3 regions of the Yersinia canariae genome follow, and region 1 is predicted to be linked to each of the others. Evidence: riboswitches for the same ligand, from Rfam matches in the RefSeq annotation. Region 1 holds a riboswitch; each other region holds the start of a gene.

Region 1 (5,904 bases):
GCAGTTTCAATTCACGACTGCTCCACAACAGCATCATGGTCAGGGTGACACACAATAATCCGGCCCCAATGGCGATGGTCAGTGAGGTAAAGAAGGCTTGCCACAGCGCCGGTTGCTGTAGCACGCTGAATATTGTTTTATTGCTGCCATCAATCACGACCGCCAGCAATGGCGGCACCATCAATAATAATGCCGCTCCGATTAACAGTGTGTCGCTGATACGTGACCACGCGCTATCTTGCTGACTGCGCCAGATTTGCCCGTGGGTATTGCCCACCGCCAGCACTGAGCTTAGCCGTTGGCTCAGCACCACCAATCCCAGGCAGCAACCCAGTTGAATCAGTGCCAGTAATGCCGCGCGCCCCAAATCGTAGTCATAACTGAGCGCTTGATAGATAGCCAGTTCGATAGTGGTAGCTTGTGGCCCGCCCCCCAGAGAAAGCACGGTGGCAAAGCTGGCAAAACACAGCATAAAAATCAGCGCGGCAGTTGGCAGAATTTGGCGGCGCAGATAAGGCCACTCGACCAGACGAAAATGCTGCCAACCATTCATACCCAGTTGGGCGGCTAACTGGCGTTGTTCAACCGCAATGCTTTCTAGTGACTGTAATAACAAGCGGGTCGCCAGCGGCATATTAAAAAAGATATGCGCCAGTAAAATCCCTTGTAAACCATAAGGTGAGAAGCGGTACTCCACACCAAGCCAGCCAAATAACCCCGCCAACCACCCTTGACGACCATAGACTGTCAGGATGCCAAATATGGCGACCAGCACTGGGAGCACCAACGTCATCGCACACAAGCGCAACATCAGTTGGCGGCCAGGAAAGCGGCGACGATATAAGGCACGAGCCAAAAAAATGGCTGGGATGACGGACAGCAGTGCAGAGAGAAATGCCTGCCAGAATGTGAAACGAATCACATGCCACAAATAGCTGTCATGCCAGATACTTTGCCAGTCGGCCTCAGGGGCATGACGCCAGATAGCGGTGAACGCCAGCAAGGCGACACCGACTATCAGCAAAGCGGCCAGTAACCCTGGCCACAACCACGCGGGTATCAGCGGCTGACGGCGGATTGCCATGCTTTAATCCATTTGCCACGATTATCAGCCACGTCTTTTGCATCAAATTGCAATGCTTTTTGTGGCACTGTCAGGGTGTCAAATCCGGCCGGTAAATCCATTTTTATCACTGGATACATCCAGTTACCGGTCGGAATATTATTTTGGAATGCCGGGGTGACCATAAATTGCATAAAGCGCTGTGCCAGTTCGGGTTGTTTGCTGGACGCGACCACACCGGCCACTTCCACCTGCAAATAGTGGCCTTCGCTAAAATCAGCAGCGGCATAGTTGTCTTTCTTTTCTTCAATCAGATGATAAGCCGGGGAGGTGGTGTAGCTCAGCACTAAATCTCCTTCACCTTTAAGGAATAAACCGTAAGCTTCGCTCCAGCCTTTGGTCACGGTGACGGTTTTCTTCGCCAGTTGCTGCCATGCTTGTGGGGCTTTATCGCCATACACTTTTTGCATCCACAACATTAAACCGAGGCCAGGTGTGCTGGTGCGCGGGTCTTGATAAATGACTTTCCACGGCTCTTTGCTGTCGACCAATTCTTGCAGGCTTTTGGGCGGGTTTTTCAATTTGTTTTTGTCATACACAAAAGCAAAATAGCCATAATCGTATGGGACGAAAGTTTTATTCTGCCATTTTTCTGGTAAAGTCAGGTTGCTGGTATCCACCTGATTTTGAACAAATAATCCAGTTTGTTCTGCGGCCTGCACCAGATTGTTATCCAACCCTAAAATGACATCGGCCTGGCTATTTTTACCTTCCATCCGCAGGCGGTTTAGCAGCGAAACACCGTCTTCCAGCGCGACAAATTTAAGCTGGCAATCGCACTCGGCTTCAAAGGCTTTTTTTATGGCCGGCCCAGGGCCCCAGTCGGCAGCAAAGGAATCATAGGTGTAGACTGTCAGTGTCGGTTTATCAGCCGCCACGGCCGCCGCAGATAACAAAAACAAGCAGGGAATAATGCGTTTAAACACTTTGCACTCCTTAAAAATAAAGGTGGCAAAGGTATCTGAGGCAGTAAATAACATGAGTATCATGATGATACGGCGTTATTTTTCTCAAATCCCTCCGCCGGTGTTAACCGGATCAGGTTCGACGGGTTTACTCTCAGCTAAATGGCGGTTTTGCTGCAATTTAGCACCCCGTTGAGACGGCGCTATTGTAGAGATTAATCTGGGCGGGTGAAAGCGGCTTTAACCCTCTGGCGGCGTAAACCAGGCTGATTTGAAGTCAAACCATCCCAATGTGTTCATGCGCACCCCGCGCATACTGTGCTGCCCATATAATTCTAGCCAGTGATGGAACAGCGGGTGGAATTGATTCTGGCTAACCAATCGTTGGCTCCAATCCGCCATGGGGAGGGTGTTATTTCGCCATAATTCAACATCTTGGTTTAATTCTTCGTCCAGGCAATATTGCAGTAGCGGCAGTTCATACAAGGTGGCGAATAGGGAAAACTCCAGTGGTAAATAAAAGTTGGCGCTGCCAAGCCAAATGTCGCTCTGCGCATCACCCTGATACCACTCAGTGTAATCCACTATTTGTATTTTTAAGGTCACCCCTTGAGCGGCCAGCAAATGGGTCAGAGTTTGGCTGATAGCATCAAATTCTGAATGGTCGCTGTAAAAAGTCAGTGTTAGCTCGGTCAGACCTTCTGGCTTCGGTTCCAATGCGGTGAGCCGGTTGTGATGCCAGCGCGGTAACATGCCATAAGCTGGTGACCAATAGCGCTGATAAAAAGGGTCGGCGTGGCTGAGCAGCGCCACCGGGGTTATCAGTTCACAGAGCCAACGGCGGATCTCGGGATGGCTGGTCTGGGGAGACCGTTGGTCGAATAACAAAAAATAACAGCCTTCTTCCAGCCGGCTTTCGAGCTCATTTTTACTGGTATCGTCAGCTTGTAATTGTACTCCCGAATAAACCAGCTCTTCAGACAGCTCCGGTAATACCCAGATATTGACCTCATCAATCAGTGCTCGGAAACCAAAATAGTTGTCGAACGCCTGAATTTTCAATTGGCTGTGGTGATTCCGGATCACCGAATAAGGGCCTGTACCAATAGGATGTCGCCGGAAGTCCGGTTGATTTTCCCACTCTTGCGGCAAGATCATGGCGTGCACACTGCCCAATAACCACGGCAGCCAGCTATCTGGGGTACTGAGATGCACATCAATCACATACGGCGTGGGCGAACGCACCGCCGTGATATGTGAGAACAAGGGCTGAGGGATTAACCGGGTCAGACTGGTAATCACATCATTCATTTCCAGCTCACGGCCATGATGAAAATGAATGGCGGGGCGCAAATAAAAGCGCCAGTGTAGTGGACTGATCGCCTGCCAGTGATGAGATAAATCCGGCTCGAGTTCCCCATTTTCCTCATTTATCCGCGTCAGGCCATTAAAAATCTGCCGCACCATATGCGTCTCTGAGCGGCGCAGTGCAGTGCCGGGCAATAAGTTGTGTAATGGCCGGTAATAGAGCACGCGCAGAATATGTTTACCTTGCCGGAAGCTGCGCCCTAATTGGGATAGCAGCATTTGGCGGACGGCTTTCTTATCCCCAACTAGCTGCACCAGTTGGTCAATATGGTCTTGTTCGAGTAACTCTTCGGCCCGCTGCTGTTGCAGCGCTAAGCCGGAATAGAGGAAGGTTAGTTGTGAGCGCTTACCACGGCCAGCTTCCGCTTGCCAACTCAGCCACCCCTCTTGCTGCATACTGCCCAGTAAGGATCGCACATGGCGGCGAGAGCAGCAGAGCACGTCAGCAAGCTCCTGCAAGGTGGTCTCTGTGGCTAAACCGTTAAAACGTTGCCAGAGGCGAATAAACTGTTGTTGCAGGCGTGAGGCAGACATAAAAGAGGAACTCCGCGGCAAATTTCATCAATTTTTCTTTCCCTATATTACGCAGATACTGGCAATCAATAACAGCAGCTTATTGTGGCAATAGCGGCGAGATCACACCCTAGGGGAGGAATAAGATGATTTTCAACTTACAACGTTATTCCACTCATGACGGCCCTGGTATTCGCAGTGTGGTATTTCTCAAAGGCTGCTCGCTGAGCTGCCGCTGGTGCCAAAACCCAGAAAGCCGCTCACGTCATCCAGAGGTGTTATTTGACCCGCGCCTGTGTTTATCCGGCTGTGATTTGTGTCATCAGACTTGCCCGCAAGCAATCCAACGTATTGATGATCAAGTTGTTATTCATCGTCAGTTGTTGGCAGAAAACGACATTCAGGCACTGAGCATTCGCTGCCCCAGTGGGGCATTAACAGTATGTGGCAACCCAATTGATATTGATGCCACCATGGAGACATTACTGCGCGACTTGCCATTTTATCGGCGCAGTGGCGGTGGGGTGACTTTATCCGGTGGCGAACCTTTTATGCAGCCGGATGTGGCCGCTGAATTATTACAGCGTTGTCATCAGCAAGGCATCCATACCGCGGTGGAATCCTGTTTGCATACGCCATGGCGCTATATCGCCCGTTCTTTGCCGTGGCTTGATTTGATGTTGGCGGATTTGAAACACACAGATGAGCGCCGTTTTCAGCAGTGGACCGGCGGTTCAGCTAAGCGGGTGATGGATAATTTCCGCAAATTAGCGGCGGCAGGCACCCGTATTACGGTGAGAGTGCCCTTAATCCCGGATTTCAATGCTGACCGCCGCTCGGTACAAGGGATTGTCGATTTTGCTGCTGATGAGATTGGTGTGAAAGAAATCCACTTTTTGCCTTATCACACCTTAGGTATCAACAAATATTCACTGCTGGGTGAAGAGTATTTGGCTGCCAGTACACCGTTGGATTCACCTGCTCTGCTGGCCTTCGCGGAAAGTTATGCCCGTGATAAGGGCCTAACCGCAATTTTAAGAGGATGACGCAATGACGACTCTCGATTTGGTAACCTTAAGCGAACGGACAAAACAGCATAAAAATGCACTGATTCATATTGTAAAACCGCCGGTTTGTACTGAGCGAGCTTTGCACTATACCGAAGCTTATCAACAGCATCAGGATAAACCGCTGCCGGTCCGGCGTGCGCTGGCGTTGGCCCACCACTTACAGCTTCGCACTGTCTGGATTAAAAATGATGAGCTGATTATTGGTAATCAGGCCAGTCAATTGCGGGCCGCTCCGATTTTCCCTGAATACACAGTGAGTTGGATTGAAAACGAAATTGACGAACTAGCCGACCGGCCCGGAGCAGGTTTCTCGGTCAGTGAAGAAGACAAAGCAGTATTACATCAATTGTGCCCGTGGTGGCGCGGCCAAACAGTGCAAGATCGCTGCTATGGCATGTTTACTGACGAACAAAAAGCTTTACTGGCGACCGGCATCATCAAAGCGGAAGGAAATATGACCTCCGGTGATGCGCACCTGGCGGTTAACTTCCCGTTATTGTTGGAAAAAGGGCTGGATGGCCTACGCAGTAAAGTTACGGATCGCCGTTCTCGCCTTCAACTGACAGACTGGAGTGACCTGCATAAGGAGCAATTCCTGAAAGCTATTGATATCTCGCTGGTTGCACTGAGCGAACATATTGAGCGCTATGGTGCTGTGGCCCGGAAAATGGCGGAGGAAGAAACTCGCGAATGGCGGCGGGCTGAGCTACAGACTATTGCCGAAAACTGTGAATTAATTGCCCATCAGCCGCCGCAGACTTTCTGGCAAGCACTGCAACTGTGCTACTTCATTCAGTTGATTTTGCAAATTGAATCCAATGGCCACTCGGTTTCTTTTGGTCGCCTCGACCAATATCTGTACCCATGGTATCGCCGTGATGTTGAGTTAGAAAACACACTCAGCCGCGAAAAAGCCATCGAAATG
Region 2 (5,904 bases), 450 kb from region 1:
TCATCCCGAATCTAATCCTAATAATAACTATCTGATTCAAAAGGGTGAACACCCATATGATGTGCAATATATACGAGCCGTGGGAGGCACCACCTGGCATTGGGCGGCATCGGCCTGGCGTTTCCTGCCAAATGATTTCAAGCTAAAAACTATTTATGGTGTTGGGCGCGACTGGCCAATTGACTATGCGACGCTGGAAAAGTGGTATTTACGTGCCGAGCAGGAGTTAGGTGTTTGGGGGCCGAGTGATGAAGACTTGGGGTCACCGCGCAGCGCGCCTTATCCGATGTCCCCGCTGCCGTTATCGTGGAATGAACAGCGCATTAAAACTGTACTAAACAGCCACACTTTTAATGGCAGTCACTTTGATGTTGTCACTGAGCCGGTTGCGCGTAACAGCCGCCCTTATGATGGCCGACCTACCTGTTGTGGTAACAATAACTGCATGCCAATTTGCCCGATAGGGGCGATGTATAACGCCATCACTCATGTTGAAAAAGCAGAGCTTGCTGGTGCGATTATTCGCCCACAAGCCGTGGTTTATAAACTGGAAGTGAATGACCAGCAGCAGATTACTGCCGCACTGTTTAAAGATGCGCAAGGCCATGAGCATCGCGCCGAAGGGCGATATTTTGTACTGGCGGCCAATGGTATTGAAACGCCGAAGCTGATGCTGATGTCCACCAGTGGTAAAAACCCACTCGGTGTGGGGAATAGCTCCGATATGGTCGGGCGCAATCTGATGGACCACCCTGGGACGGGCGTTACCTTTATGGCCAATGAGCCGCTATGGCCGGGGCGCGGCCCGCAGGAAATGACGTCTTTGATTGGCTTTCGTGATGGCGCTTTCCGTGCTGAATATGCCGCGAAAAAGATTCATTTATCTAACTTATCTCGCACTGATCAGGTCACTATTGAGTTGCTTAAGCAAGGGGAGTTACAGCTTGGGCCACAGCTTGATGCTAAAATCCGCGATCGGGCGGCACGATTTGTGCAGTTCGACAGTTTCCACGAAATCCTACCGCATGTAGAAAATCGCATTATTCCTAGCCCGACAGAAAAAGACGCCATCGGCATTCCTAAGCCAGAGTTTTACTATGCGATGGATGATTATGTGCGCAAAAGTGCCGTACATACTCAGCAAGTTTATGCCGAGGCGGCAAGGCTGATGGGCGGCACAGAAGTTCAGTTCCACAATAACTTTGCTAACAATAACCATATCACTGGCACCACCATCATGGGCAATGACCCGAAAGATTCCGTCGTGGACAGTGATTGCCGTACTCATGACCACAAAAATTTGTTTATCGCCAGCAGCAGTGTGATGCCAACTGTCGGTTCAGTGAACTGTACTTTGACGATTGCAGCACTCTCTTTGCGTATCGCTGAAACATTAAAGGCCGAGGTGTAAGATGAAAAAACCAACCCTGGGCCACTCAGTGAAATTTTTGTTTGTTGCATTAGGATTAACTGTCAGCGGCTACAGCAGTGCGGATGCTAACTTGATTGCGCGTGGCGAGTATTTGACTAAAGCCGCCGACTGCGTGGCGTGCCATACCACTAAGGATGGCAAACCCTTTGCCGGCGGATTGGCATTTAAAACCCCGATGGGCACCCTATATTCACCTAATATCACTCCGGATAAAGAAACCGGCATTGGCAATTGGACGGATGAGGAGTTTTTGCGTGCCTTGCATGAAGGGAAAGGCAAAAACGGCGAGAATCTTTATCCCGCATTCCCTTATACCTCCTATACGTTGCTGAAAGATGATGACGTCAAAGCCATCAAAGCTTATCTGTTCAGTTTGCCTGCGGTACATCAGCCGAATCGCGAGAATGACATGCCATTCCCGTTCAATCAGCGCTGGGGATTGTGGTTCTGGAATTTGGTGAACTTTGAGGGGCAGCGCTTCCAACCCGATACCAGCAAAGATGCGCAATGGAATCAGGGTGCTTATTTTGTTGAGGCATTGGGTCACTGCGGTGAATGCCACACCCCGCGCAATATCACCATGGGAATGAAAGACAGCAAAGCTTATGCCGGTGCAGAGATTGATGGCTGGACGGCATTCAATATTACCTCAGACCCACATGCCGGGATTGGGGGCTGGAGTCAGGAACAGGTTGTGCAATATCTGCGTAGCGGCCATGTCGACGGTAAAGCACAAGCGGCTGGGCCGATGGCGGAAGTCATTGAAAACAGTACTCGTCATCTGACTGAGAGTGATCTGAACGCGATGGCGGTTTATTTACGCAGCCTAAAACCCTTAAATCCGGATGACGAAACCAAGAGCCGTTCGGATTGGGGGCAGTCGGCAACCAGTGTTAATACCTTACGCGGGATGCCTTTCACGGCAGATAACCACACCGATGGTGCGCGTTTGTATCTGGGCAATTGTGCCAGTTGCCACAGTTTTACCGGCGAGGGTGTGAAAGACGGTTATTACCCATCACTGATGAAAAACTCGGTAGTTGGGGCTTCCACTCAAAATAACCTGATTAATGTCATTCTCCATGGTGTGTCGCGGAAAACCAATGACGGTGAAGTCTTTATGCCCGGTTTTGCTAATACATTGACTGATGAGCAGGTGGTTAGTTTGAGTAATTATCTGTTGCAACAGTTTGGGCAACCAGCACTGAATATAAAAGCTGAGGATGTCAAAACACTACGCGAACAGTAAGGAACAAAAATAAGGGAGTTTCGGCTCCCCGTTTTGCTTTTTAGACCACATTATCAATATTAATTCTTATTTAATCTTTTCATTATGCCAATGCATTAAAACATAGTCACCGTCATTGCTCTTACCGGTCGCAATGGCCACCCAGCCATTTTTTTGATAAAACGCCAGTGCATGCTGGTTTTTTGCCAGGCACTTTAATGAGCCATGGCTGTTAAACCGATGCTGTGTTGCTTGCAATAACGCCAGCCCGACTCCACTGTGCTGGGCTTTGGGGTCAACAAACAGATTATGCAGGAAACTTTCCTCCATAAATATTGAAGCGAAACCCGCGTGAGACTCACCCTCAATGGCGACCAGAATAGTCTCCCCAAGAGTGACGCGGTCAAAGTCCTCCAGACGAAAATGCTCGCCATCCAACCAACTAAATGCGGCCCGACGTGATGCCAAATACAAGGTGCGCAAAAATGGCCGGTCACTCTCTTGATATTCACGAATCTTGATACTCATCCTTGTTTTATCCCTCCCAAACGGCTGCGTTGAACATGGGGTGAGCGAATACGTGATTGATCTTCTATCACCAGCCCGTGATAATAACAATTCTGACTCGGGGTGCCTGTCACAAATAGTGATATGGCTGAGATATTACCCGTATTACCTGATCTGGATTATACCAGCGTAGGGAAGTCTCGGCACCGCCAGGTACCGCCTTCTTGACCGCCGGTTAGGAGGAATATGTTCGTTCAACCTGCCGTTTTTTCTTCAGTTATCACGACTCACACCTTGCTATTCACAATATCGCATGCCGATATGATTGTGGGGGCGTATTCATGAAACGTATAAATGCACTCACCATTGCCGGAACTGATCCGAGCGGCGGTGCCGGTATTCAGGCTGATCTAAAAACTTTTTCTGCATTACAGGCCTATGGCACCAGTGTTATCACGGCTTTGGTGGCACAAAATACCCGTGGCGTGCAGTTGGTTTATTCTATTGACGCGGCTTTTGTTGCTGCTCAAATGGATTCGGTGCTGAGTGATGTGCGTATTGATAGCGCCAAAATCGGCATGCTGGCAAATGCTGAAATTGTTGATATTGTTGCCGCGCAGCTGCGTCGCTATCCCATAGAGTTTGTGGTGCTAGACACGGTGATGGTTGCCAAAAGTGGTGATCCTTTGCTGGCCCCCGACGCTGTTGATGCGGTGCGCCGTTTACTGATTCCTCAGGTGGCCTTGATAACCCCTAACTTGCCGGAGGCCGCGGCATTACTTAATTGCAATCCGGCTGATAATGAGCAGGAAATGTGTGAGCAGGGGCGGGCATTGTTAGCATTAGGTTGTCAGGGGGTATTGATGAAAGGAGGGCATCTGAGCGGTGAGGAAAGCCCGGACTGGCTGTTTACCGCACAGGGTGAACAGCGTTTTGTCACTCGCCGGGTTGATACCCGCCATACCCACGGCACCGGTTGTACCTTATCGGCAGCCCTCGCCGCATTGCGGCCACGGCACACCAATTGGGTCGATACGGTAAGTGCGGCCAAGAATTATCTGCAAGGGGCATTGGAGCAAGCCGACACCCTGGAAGTGGGGCAGGGGATCGGGCCGGTGCATCATTTCCACCAATGGTGGTAATCCCCTTTTTCCTCGAAATGACTGCTATTCTTGCGCCAGTAAATAGCGCTGTGTCATCGTAAATATCGCGATGGCACGCTGCAAATGATGAGCATCAAAACGGTTAAGTAAGTAACTTTCGGCTCCTTTACGCGGGCGAATACACAGCAGGAGCTTCGGATTACCCGCTTCATCTTTGATCAAGTCAAACTGATAGCTGCCGATGTCTTTTTCATCTTCTCGCCAGGAAATTTGTACTGCTGGCAATGGGTTATCTGCCGTCGGTTGCCTGATGGCAAAAAAGTATTCTCCTGCCCAGAAACCGGCATAATGTCCATCAGCTTGTAAGTGTTTGGTCCGGAAAATGGGGGCCGCAGCGAGTTGGCTGATGGCATCCAATGTTATTTCTTGATGCGCTTGTCGCCACAATGGGACGTCATTTTCGATTTGCCAACAAGCAGCACCCAAATAATCATTCAGTTCGCGCCAATCACTATCCAGCTGTTGGCGTAACTCTTCTTCGAGGATATTACGGTATTGCTGCATGCCGCTAGGTTGGTCACCCAGTGTTTCGTAAGTAATTAACTCCATGGTGCGGGGCTTGCGGCGAAAACTCATCCATAACACCACCTTAGGGATACGGAATTCAATCGACTGAATGCTCAGCCGATAGCGGTCCCCTTTGTTCACTACAAAGCCATTGGCCGTGCCGCGTTTATTTTGATAATTCCGTATTATCACCACGCTATTTAGCCCCATCCAACCCGTGACGTAATGTTCACTGTCAGAATTGGCGACATCCAGGTCTATCACCATTTGGACGATTTTATCACTCTCGAGCTTGTCTAGCGGATGGGCATCCCCGGCAGAGTAATACAACTTCTCGGGGGCTTCGGGTAACTCAAGGGTCAACATGGCATGGCCTTTTCGGGAATAGACTCGTCATCTTTCAAGTTGCATGTGCGTTGGCCGCTCTCGGCAGGTTTCCCCCCGAATCATTGGCTGGAGGCAACTCATCGGGCTCACTTGTTTGCCGCTTTCCTGCAATTTGAATAATGTGGAGTATGGTTATCAATTCAACATTGTCTGGTTTATATCTTACATCAAGCTGTCATACCGATTGCGGTATAACGAGAATTAGGATGAAAATTCGTGCTATGGATCAACTTTTTCTACAGTTACGGGTCATAGACATGCAAACTAATATCACGCATGCAAATTTGTTGCACAGTGGCCAGTTGAATACCTGGCGAGTAGATTAATCAGATAATAAGGATTTTCGATAATGAAAGGTCACAAAACCCTCCATTGTCTAGTTGCTGCGACGATACTCAGTGTCAGTTCCTGGGCTTTCGCGCAGCCAGTGGCGAATGTTGCCTCGGCTCCAGCAAGCTCAGCATCTGTTCAGCCCGCAGCGGCCCAACCGCTTCCCACCACCGCAGACCTTTTGCAGCAGCCGGTGTATAAAAATAGCTGGCAAAAAATGGTGAAGAGCCAGAAAAATTTACCGGCTTGGGCGCGTAAAGGCGTCGGGACGTCCGCGCCGTATGAGGTAATAAGCTGGGAAGGGCAGCAATATAAAGTGGGGCGGATTTGTAAACCCCATGATTGCAGTA
Region 3 (5,904 bases), 1.2 Mb from region 1:
ATGCCCCATCGCGATATAGGAAGGCCGCACAGCCTTGGCGATTGCCAGCTCATGCTCATCGTGGGTGGAAATACCCAGCCGTAATCCAGCTTGTTGAATGGCTGCTAAATCAGTGGTTTCCAGATCCTCCTGCCCCAGATGAACACCATAAGCGCCATGTTTAATCGCCAATCGCCAATAGTCATTGATATATAGGCGTGCCTGATAGCGTTTGCCCAATTCAATTGCTGCGGCAATATCTTGTTCCACTTGCGCATCATCCAAATCCTTAATACGCAATTGGATAGTGGTTACGCCCACCGACAGCAGCCGTTCAATCCAAAGTAACGAATCGACAACGGGATAAAGGCCAAGCCGCTGTTTTTCCTCTGGAAAGCCTTTTTCAGCAGAAAATAATGTATTATCAGACGGGCTCATTATTCGCCTCCGCTTTCAGATTGGCGGGGCTGTGGTACAGCTCGCTGCCACGGGAGCGGAACTCGGCCGACATCTGCTCCATACCGGATTGCAGGATCTCTATTGGCTGAGCGGCTGCTTCTTGTGCTGCCGCCAGCTCTTGTTTCGCAGCATAATCACGCACTTCTTGCGAAATCTTCATGGAGCAGAATTTCGGCCCACACATTGAGCAGAAGTGAGCGACTTTGCCCGACTCTTGTGGCAGGGTTTCATCGTGATAAGCCCGGGCGGTTTCGGGATCGAGGGCCAAATTGAACTGATCTTCCCAACGAAATTCGAAACGGGCTTTTGACATGGCGTTATCGCGGATCTGCGCGCCGGGGTGGCCTTTCGCCAGATCTGCCGCATGGGCCGCAATTTTATAGGTGATAAGCCCTTGCTTCACATCATCTTTATTGGGTAGGCCAAGATGTTCTTTGGGGGTGACATAACACAGCATGGCGCAACCAAACCAACCAATCATGGCGGCTCCAATACCGGAGGTGAAATGGTCATAGCCGGGAGCAATATCGGTGGTCAATGGGCCTAAGGTGTAAAACGGCGCTTCGTGGCAATGCTCCAGTTCTTCAGTCATATTGCGGCGAATCATCTGCATCGGCACATGTCCTGGGCCTTCAATCATCACCTGCACGTCATATTCCCAGGCAATTTTGGTCAATTCGCCCAAGGTATGTAACTCAGCGAACTGGGCTTCATCATTGGCGTCCTGAATAGAACCGGGGCGCAGGCCGTCCCCCAGTGATAATGAAACATCATAGGCGGCGCAAATTTGGCAAATTTCACGGAAATGTTGATACAGGAAATTTTCCTGATGATGGGAAAGGCACCATTTCGCCATAATTGACCCGCCACGGGAGACAATGCCAGTCAGCCGTTTGGCGGTCATCGGTACATAGCGCAGCAGCACACCAGCATGAATAGTAAAGTAATCAACACCTTGTTCAGCCTGCTCTAGCAGAGTGTCGCGGAATATTTCCCAGGTTAGGTTTTCCGCCACGCCATTGACTTTCTCCAGCGCCTGATAGATGGGTACGGTGCCAATCGGAACCGGGCTGTTACGTAGAATCCATTCACGAGTTTCATGAATATAGCGGCCCGTGGACAGGTCCATCACCGTGTCAGCCCCCCAGCGGGTAGACCACACCAGCTTTTCCACTTCTTCTTCAATGGAAGAGGTCACGGCAGAGTTGCCGATGTTGGCGTTCACTTTCACTAAAAAATTACGGCCAATAATCATTGGCTCAGATTCGGGATGATTAATATTGGCGGGAATAATGGCCCGACCGGCGGCCACTTCTTGGCGAACAAACTCCGGCGTGATGTTTTCCGGCAAGTTAGCACCAAAGGCTTGCCCCGGATGCTGGTGGCGCAATACTTCACCGCGAATCCGCTCGCGACCCATATTTTCTCGCAGGGCGATAAATTCCATCTCCGGCGTCACTTTACCGGCTCGGGCGTAATGCAATTGTGTGACACATTTGCCGTCAATCGCTTTTTTAGGCCGTGGGAGATGTTCAAAACGCAAATGATCCAACCCTTCGTCAGCTAGCCGTTGTTGGGTAAAGCCGGAACTGACGGAGGTCAGTGCTTCGGTATCCTGGCGGTCTGCTATCCAGCTTGCGCGCAACTTAGGTAAGCCAGCATGGACATCCAGTTTGGCGCTCGGATCGCCATAAGAACCGGAGGTGTCATAAACGGGAATGGCTTCGTTATTTTCATAACTCGGAGTGTCTTTGCTGCCGCCTATCAATGTCGGGCTGAGTAGGATCTCGCGCATGGGAACTTGAATATCGGGCCGTGAGCCTTGCAGATAAATGCGTTGCGAGTTGGGGAAAGTCACGCCTTGCAAGGTATCGATAAATTGTTGCGCCTCTTCGCGCACTTGTTTACGGGGTACAGCTTTACGCGGGAGTAATGAGTTTTGAGTTGTATTATTAGACATAGCAAATTCCTACCAGTGTGGTTTATAGGGAAAATTGCTTGTCTGGAGCTTGGCGGGAGTAACGATGTTGGCCAGTGACCGGCAGCCACCTGTTAAAGGAGAGGAGACGGGCCTGTAGCGATAAATTACTCTTGTTCCCTTCGCGGGTATTAACCCGATCAGGTTCCGCGGATCCCGAATTAACGGTCTCAGCCTGCGTTTGCTTTCCGAAGAAAACAGGCGCTAGGCACTCCGACAAGAGTCCTTACTATACGAGGTTGAATTAAAACTACAAGCCTGTGCTGATCAGGGCGCTATTTTACTTGCCCCTCTTGAACCACCGGCTGGGCGGCTTGCCAGGATTCAGCCGCCCATTGAATTAATTGATCTTCCAGCCGAAAACGGGCATCAAGCGCTTCGCCGATATCGGATAAAGCTTGTTGAAACTCTGTACAGCTATCGTCATCGATCTCAATGTTTGTATAACGATCATGGAAAGCCATGATAGTTTGAGTGTTATTTTTTAAGGCAGGATAAACTTTGGTCGTCAGAGCCATTTTCGGGCTGGATGCACCTTCCACCTGTTTGATAATTCTGTCGTAGATATTGAAATGCCCAGAGGAGAGATAATCCACCAGATTATGACAAAAGTTCTCCAGCGCTTTTTCATTAAGCGGGGTATGCTTTTCTTTTTGCGGCTTAATACCGATCACTGTGCAATACGAGACCAAAAGTTCTTTACGTGCATGAAGCCATTGATCAATTAATTCATTACTGCCGCCAACGCGTTGAGTCAGGCTTTCCAGTCGGTTGAGCATGAGATCGACTCCGTGTAGTAATAATGGGTTACAAAAATGTAACAAGCCAGATTCTAGATTGCCAGTGAAGTCGAGGTTGTGCAACAACGATATGGAACTACAACTTACAGGTAAAGAAAGTGGCTGGTGGATTGTCAGCCATGAAAATAAATTATGGTTACCAAAAGGGGAGTTACCACAAGGTAATGCGGCCAATTGGTCATTACAGGGCGCAACCGCAAGGCAGATAGGTGAATGGCAAGGGCAGGCGGTTTGGCTTATTCGCCAGATGATGTCTGCGGATATGGGGTCAGTGCGGCAATTATTAGATGTGGATCGCGGTTTGTTTCAACTAGCGGGCCGGGGAGTGCAATTAGCCGAGTTTTACCGCTCTCACCGCTATTGTGGCTATTGTGGGCATCAAATGCATGCCAGCCGCACTGAGTGGGCTTGCCTGTGCAATCACTGTCGTGAGCGCTATTACCCCCAAATCGCCCCTTGCGTGATTGTTGCCATTCGCCGTGGTGATGAGATTTTATTGGCACAGCATGTTCGTCATCGTGGTGGTATTAACACGGTGTTAGCCGGGTTTGTAGAAGTGGGGGAGACGCTGGAACAGGCGGTGTCCCGTGAAGTGTTGGAAGAAAGTAATATCCACATTAAAAACTTGCGTTATGTGACGTCACAGCCGTGGCCATTCCCACATTCACTGATGATGGCCTTTATGGCGGAGTATGATAGCGGTGAGCTGCGTCATGATCCTAAAGAGCTACTGAATGCCGGTTGGTATCGCTATGACCAATTACCCTTACTGCCGCCGCCAGGCACCGTGGCACGTCGACTGATTGAAGATACCGTTGTTTTATGTCGCGAAGAGCAGGAAGATGCCAGCCAATAGCTAAAAAACCCTCTTTAGCCACAACAGGAAAGTATTATCTGGCATGCTACAATGCGGGTAGATAATCAAGGGAGCTTTGTCATGAATGAGTTGAAAAACGATCGTTATCTGCGTGCCTTATTACGCCAGCCGGTAGATGTGACTCCGGTGTGGATGATGCGCCAGGCAGGTCGCTATTTGCCAGAATATAAAGCCACCCGTGCTATTGCCGGGGATTTTATGTCGCTGTGCAAAAATGCTGAATTGGCCTGTGAAGTGACGATGCAACCATTGCGTCGTTATCCGCTGGATGCGGCGATTTTATTTTCAGACATTCTGACCATTCCTGATGCCATGGGGCTGGGGCTTTATTTTGAAACCGGCGAAGGCCCGCGTTTTCAATCTCCGATCACTTGCCGCGCAGATGTTGAAAAACTGCCCATTCCCGATCCTGAACAGGAATTGGGTTATGTCATGAATGCGGTGAGAACAATTCGCCGTGAGTTGGCCGGTGCGGTGCCATTAATAGGTTTCTCCGGTAGCCCATGGACACTGGCGACCTATATGGTTGAAGGCGGAAGTAGCAAAGCCTTTACTAAACTGAAAAAAATGATGTATGCCGAGCCGCAGACTTTGCATTTGTTGCTGGATAAGCTGGCTGACAGTGTCATTTTGTATCTCAATGCTCAAATTAAAGCTGGCGCGCAATCTGTGATGGTCTTTGATACTTGGGGTGGCGTCCTGACCGGTCGCGATTATGTTGAGTTCTCCTTGAATTACATGCATAAAATCGTTGATGGCCTGATCCGTGAAAATGATGGGCGGCGAGTGCCAGTGACCTTGTTCACTAAAGGGGGTGGGCAATGGCTGGAGGCGATGGCCGCCACCGGTTGTGATGCTTTGGGCCTGGATTGGACCACGGATATTGCCGATGCGCGTCGCCGTGTGGGCGACAAAGTTGCTCTACAAGGCAATATGGACCCGTCCATCCTTTATGCATCACCTGCGCGTATTGAGCAGGAAGTCAGCACGATTCTGGCCAGTTTCGGTCAGGGTGAAGGGCATGTATTTAATCTGGGCCATGGTATCCATCAGGATGTTCCGCCAGAACATGCGGGTGCTTTTGTTAAGGCGGTGCATGCGTTATCACAGCCTTACCATCAAGCATGACTATCGCAAAAAACTAATATCGAGAACGGGTTACCAGATGGTAGACACCAAAGCATTACGGGCAGAACAGCTTCAACGCGCATCTGAAATTAGTCTTCAAGATGATATCGCAAATGAGTCCGTACGCTTTATTGCTGGGGCAGATGTGGGTTTTGAGCAGCAGGGGGAAGTGACCCGTGCTGCTATTGCTATTTTGCGTTACCCCTCGCTAGAATTGGTCGAATATCAGGTTGCCCGCGTGGCAACTTCACTCCCGTATATCCCCGGTTTACTCTCTTTTCGTGAATATCCTGCATTATTAGCTGCTTGGGAGCAGTTACAACAACGGCCTCAACTGGTCTTTGTTGATGGGCAGGGTATTGCGCATCCTCGCCGTTTAGGGGTTGCCAGCCATTTTGGCTTGCTGGTTGATGTCCCGACCATTGGTGTTGCTAAAAGCCGTCTGTGCGGGCATTTTGAGCCGTTAGGCAATGATAATGGTGCATTACAGCCGTTGGTTGATGCCGATGAGCAGCTAGGTTGGGTATGGCGCAGCAAAACCCGTTGTAATCCGCTATTTATTTCACCCGGCCACCGGGTGAGTGTTGGCAGCGCATTAGAGTGGGTTCAGCATTGCATGGCGGGTTACCGTTTGCCGGAACCGACACGTTGGGCGGATGCAATCGCTTCAAACCGCCCGCAAT

What was found. A riboswitch is a leader RNA that binds a small molecule or an ion and turns the genes downstream of it on or off. The one in region 1 is predicted to bind thiamine pyrophosphate.
Region 2: linked by a shared signal. The riboswitch ahead of thiD (bifunctional hydroxymethylpyrimidine kinase/phosphomethylpyrimidine kinase) and the one ahead of thiB (thiamine ABC transporter substrate binding subunit) in region 1 are both predicted to bind thiamine pyrophosphate.
Region 3: linked by a shared signal. The riboswitch ahead of thiC (phosphomethylpyrimidine synthase ThiC) and the one ahead of thiB (thiamine ABC transporter substrate binding subunit) in region 1 are both predicted to bind thiamine pyrophosphate.

Annotation. Positions count from the first base shown of each region.
Region 1 covers NZ_CP043727.1:799,921-805,824, forward strand. Annotated here, with positions in the region: gene thiP (thiamine/thiamine pyrophosphate ABC transporter permease ThiP) at 1-1,084, opposite strand, end outside; gene thiB (thiamine ABC transporter substrate binding subunit) at 1,060-2,049, opposite strand; TPP riboswitch at 2,121-2,230, opposite strand; gene sgrR (HTH-type transcriptional regulator SgrR) at 2,269-3,930, opposite strand; gene F0T03_RS03770 (glycyl-radical enzyme activating protein) at 4,056-4,955, shown strand; gene F0T03_RS03775 (formate C-acetyltransferase/glycerol dehydratase family glycyl radical enzyme) at 4,960-5,904, shown strand, end outside.
Region 2 covers NZ_CP043727.1:1,253,422-1,259,325, forward strand. Annotated here, with positions in the region: gene F0T03_RS05805 (GMC family oxidoreductase) at 1-1,411, shown strand, start outside; gene F0T03_RS05810 (cytochrome c) at 1,413-2,681, shown strand; gene F0T03_RS05815 (GNAT family N-acetyltransferase) at 2,748-3,188, opposite strand; TPP riboswitch at 3,277-3,380, shown strand; gene thiD (bifunctional hydroxymethylpyrimidine kinase/phosphomethylpyrimidine kinase) at 3,509-4,309, shown strand; gene F0T03_RS05825 (hypothetical protein) at 4,334-5,203, opposite strand; gene F0T03_RS05830 (inhibitor of vertebrate lysozyme family protein) at 5,574-5,904, shown strand, end outside.
Region 3 covers NZ_CP043727.1:4,311,799-4,317,702, reverse strand. Annotated here, with positions in the region: gene thiE (thiamine phosphate synthase) at 1-417, opposite strand, end outside; gene thiC (phosphomethylpyrimidine synthase ThiC) at 404-2,398, opposite strand; TPP riboswitch at 2,517-2,642, opposite strand; gene rsd (sigma D regulator) at 2,692-3,195, opposite strand; gene nudC (NAD(+) diphosphatase) at 3,287-4,072, shown strand; gene hemE (uroporphyrinogen decarboxylase) at 4,154-5,221, shown strand; gene nfi (deoxyribonuclease V) at 5,259-5,904, shown strand, end outside.